DNA from 2 places in the Marinagarivorans cellulosilyticus genome. Region 1 is predicted to be linked to the other one. Evidence: predicted binding sites of a transcription regulator. Region 1 holds the regulator's gene; the other holds the start of a gene.
What was found. Region 1 encodes sigma-54, which starts transcription at its own class of promoters, with help from an activator protein. Its sites were predicted from a motif close to TGGCACANNNNTTGCNNT; they were not measured.
Positions count from the first base shown of each region.

Region 2: the regulator sigma-54 is predicted to act here: its motif matches at 1,078-1,095, upstream of MARGE09_RS16405 (flagellar hook-length control protein FliK).

Region 1 is NZ_AP023086.1:2,344,481-2,346,683, reverse strand. Features, by position in the region: gene lptB (LPS export ABC transporter ATP-binding protein) at 1-331, shown strand, start outside; gene MARGE09_RS09235 (RNA polymerase factor sigma-54) at 502-2,028, shown strand; gene MARGE09_RS09230 (PTS sugar transporter subunit IIA) at 2,064-2,203, shown strand, end outside.
Region 2 is NZ_AP023086.1:4,031,535-4,033,737, forward strand. Features, by position in the region: gene MARGE09_RS16405 (flagellar hook-length control protein FliK) at 1-1,036, opposite strand, end outside; gene MARGE09_RS16410 (Hpt domain-containing protein) at 1,246-1,587, opposite strand; gene MARGE09_RS16415 (fused response regulator/phosphatase) at 1,598-2,203, opposite strand, start outside.

The DNA of each region.
Region 1 (2,203 bases):
CAGCCTCGGCATGGCCCTGTCCGGTGGAGAGCGCCGCCGCGTTGAAATCGCCCGCTCTTTAGCGGCCGACCCAAAATTTATTTTGCTCGATGAACCTTTTGCCGGAGTAGACCCTATTTCGGTTTCCGACATTAAGCATATTGTTTCGCACCTTCGGGACCGAGGTATAGGCGTGCTAATTACCGATCACAACGTTCGCGAAACACTGGATATTTGCGAACAAGCCTACATCGTAGGTGAAGGCCACATTATTGCTTCCGGGTCGCCGGATACGGTCTTGGAAAACGAGAAAGTCAAGGAAGTCTACCTTGGGCAAGACTTCAAGCTTTAAGTCAATATTCATTAGACGATTTGAGCGCTAGCACGCAACCATTAGATTTTTTCGATATGGCCTAAAGTTTGCTTTTACAGGCCATTGCAGTACATCGCAGGGATGACTACAATCACTTTAAGACGCTCTCAATTTGTGCAGAGCAAAAAACTTGATGGATTTATTCTTCGATGAAGCACTCTTTGCAACTCAAACTCGGCACTCAGCTGACCATGACGCCTCAGTTGCAGCAGGCAATACGCCTATTGCAACTTTCGACTCTCGATCTGCAAAACGAAATTCAAGAAGCTCTTGAAAATAACCCGATGCTAGAAGTCACTGAAGACAGTGGTGCTAGCGATAGCAGCGGCGATGCCGAACGCGCAAGCAATGCGCAATCAGAATTACCCGCCGATAGCGAGACGCCTGTAAAAGCTGCCGAAACAAGTCCAGAAAATACCAATGATGCCAACGAGCCTGCCGCCAGCGACGATTGGAGCGAAAATATCCCCACAGATTTAGCGGTTGATACCAGCTGGGACGACATCTACCAAAGCGGCTCGAGTGGCAGCGGCCTATCGCGCCCCGAAAACGAAGATTTCGATTACGACTCGCGCAACGCCAGCGCCGAAACCTTACAAGACCACCTGATGTGGCAACTAAACCTCACGCCCATGAGCGATACCGACCGCGAGATTGCAACCGCGATTATTGATGCAGTCGAACCTTCTGGCATGCTAAGCCAAACCTTGGACGACATCTTCGAGGGCATGCAGAAAGTCTTCCCCGACCTTGAAGACGACGAAGTCGCCGCCGTATTGCGCCGCGTACAGCAGTTTGACCCACCAGGGGTTGCCAGCCGTAACATTAGCGAATGCCTGTACCTACAACTGTTACAACTACCGGAATCCACCCCCGGCTTTGCCACAGCCAAAGCGCTCGTCGCCGATTACCTGCCGCTACTCGGCAGCCGCGACTTCAAACAATTAATGCGCAAGCTCAAAGTCAAAGAACCCGAGCTTCAAGCCGCTATTGCTTTAATTCAAAGCTTAAACCCCAAACCCGGCGACGCCATCAGCGAATCAAGCACTGAATATGTCGTACCCGATGTATTTGTTACAAAGGCTAATAACCGCTGGCAAGTGCAACTTAACCCAGACATTGCGCCAAAATTAAAAATCAACTCTGATTACGCCTCACTGGTTAAGCGTGCCGATAGCAGCAGCGACAACACCTATTTAAAAGACAACCTACAAGAAGCGCGCTGGTTTTTAAAAAGCCTACAAAGCCGCAACGAAACACTGCTTAAGGTTGCCACTTGTATTGTCGAACGCCAGCAGGGCTTCTTGGAGCATGGTGCCGAAGGCATGAAGCCAATGGTTTTGCATGACGTTGCCGAAATGGTCGAAATGCATGAATCGACAATTTCACGCGTAACAACACAAAAATACATGCACACTCCGCAAGGTATTTTCGAGCTTAAATACTTTTTTTCCAGCCACGTGGCAACCGAATCCGGCGGCGAGTGCTCATCTACAGCCATTCGCGCCATTATTAAAAAATTAGTCGCTGCCGAAAATACCCGAAAACCCTTAAGCGACTCTAAAATTACAGAATTACTGGCCGATCAAGGTATTAAGGTTGCGCGACGAACCATTGCAAAATACCGAGAATCATTACAAATTCCACCCTCGAACGAGCGCAAGCAACTTGTATAATAGTTGGCTTTAAGTGCTATAAGGCTGAGTTATCTATGCCACTAGAGAAAATGCTATCGGCGAACCGTGTACTGTGCGGCACCGAATGTACCAGTAAAAAGCGCGCCCTTGAGGCGCTGGCTGAATTAATATCCAGCAGTGTACCTGCGTTAAAAGCAGATGATTTGTTCCAACA
Region 2 (2,203 bases), 1.7 Mb from region 1:
CTTGCTTAATATTTTGCGAAGCCAAATTGGCTGAACGTTCCGCAATTTGGCCAGCCCAAGCCGGCGAGCCAAAACGTACATTAGCCGAAACAAAAACACGATCCACTGCTGGCAAAGGCGCTTTTGGTGAAAGCTCTGTCGCGGGTAACGCAGGCTTAAAATCTTGCTCTTCTTGTAATGAATAATTTTGCTGAAAACTAAAACCTTTTTCGGGCATTAGCGCTTCTGAAGCACCCGCTTTAGCGGCAATCACGCCAGAGCCTTGCGCCATGAATTTATTGGATAATGCCTGAGTTAACTGTCCATTATTCATTGACGACAACATACCGCCCCCGCTTTGCGGAGTACCGGTAGGAAGAGTAGACTTACCTAACATCACAACCGATGCTGAAGTCGAGCTTAACTCGTCATCGCCGCTCACAGCAACCTCAGGTGTCGCATTCTTTAGCGCAAAACCTTTTATCGGCATACTGGCCAGCGCTTCCACTTTACCTTCCGAAGCCGGCGACTCCGTTAGCTTCGCTTGTAGCGGCAAATCGACCTTTTGTAGATCAAGCGCCGCATTCGGCCCCATCTCCGCGCCGACCTCTGGCGCCTCGCCCGCGCCAGATAACAACTCTTGAGGCTTAAGCCCCTCTGCTTGCACAGGAGAAGTAAGCGGCTTGACTTCCCCTTCAGTCAGAAAACTAGGCTCTTCAATAGGCAGTAATTCACCAGCCATGTCTGGCGCCGGCGCCAGCACGGCCTCAGGGCCGATCACTTGTGCAGAGGGCTCGTTTGTCGCTATGGGGTTCTCAGTAGATGTATTTTTATCATTATTGACCTTACCCTCATCGCCTTGACTATTTTTTTGTGCCGCCCTAGCCATCGCTTTTTTAAAGTCTTTTGCATCCTGCGCTTGTTGAGTATCACTAGCGGAGCTTTGTCCAGCGCGACCATCCGCGGATGCAGCTTCGCGACTGGCGTTTTGCTTTTTAGGCGCGTGATTAGCAACAGGCTTATCTAGCATGTTTAAAGCAGAGGCATGAGTCGTCATTATTTCGTCCTGCAGATTAAGTCTTGTATCAAAACTAAGAGAATGCAGAAACTACGCCAATGGTTAACAAAAGATTACAGCGCAAGGTTTATAGCTTTATTGCGCACACTATGGATATAACGAAAGCTGTAAATACAGCCAAAAAACTGTTTGAAGTCAGTTTTTTGGCGTACCTGGGCTTATCAACAGAGGGAATGCGCAACCGACAATTAGGCAACGCTAAAATCTTGCAAAGCTTGGCAAACAGCGGAAAATTCTTTCACAACAGCGGAAAATATTGGTTCGGCACCGGCAAGGTTTTGCGCATGTCCCATTGCCTCAAGCTGACCACAATAATCGGCCAATAAATTTGCCCCGACATTGCGGCTACTGCCTTTTAGACCGTGAGCTTCGGCATAGAGGACTTCTGCACTACCAGCAGATAAGGCTTCTTGCATTTTATCTATTCGCGCTTGACCATCAAGAATAAAACGCTCAACCAAAACCTCAAAACCCTCGGCTAACAATTCTTTAAGCTCGGCCAACACACCTAGGTTTACAGACTCCATCATAGGCTCCACATTAATCTTCAGTACTCCAACGGAAAACCGCTTCGATGCGGTTACCAGGAACATTAATCGTTAATCGCTCACAAATTGAATCTATCAGCTGCAACCCCCGGCCAAAATAATTCGGGTGCAGATCCCCTTTTTCGGTCTTCACCACCTCGTCCTCTTTAACAAAACCTTTACCACTATCAGTAAAGCGAATCGTTAATAAGCCGCCATCGACCTCAAGCTGGTGCTCAAAGTCAATTGTTACCCAACCATCTTGAAGCTGCTCTAGCCCTTCTTTGCGCAGCTTATAATAAGTTGCAAAGCCCTCGGGTGATGATTTAAGTTTTGATGATAATCCCAGAACACCATGCTCAACTGCATTATTAAATAATTCAGAAAGTACAGTGTACAAAACCGAACTGCTTTGGCGAAGGTGTGGAACCTCCGAAATGACGTTTAACAGCAACGGTAGCGGGTCAAACGTTTTTAATGACGAGGTATTTAATTTTAACGTCATTGCCCAGTCCGCTAGGCTACCACGTGATTTAGGTGCACTTTTTAAAACTTTTTCAGCCACTTCGTCGTTGGGCATTTCCAAAGAAACAATCGAGACGTCATCATCGCCATCGCT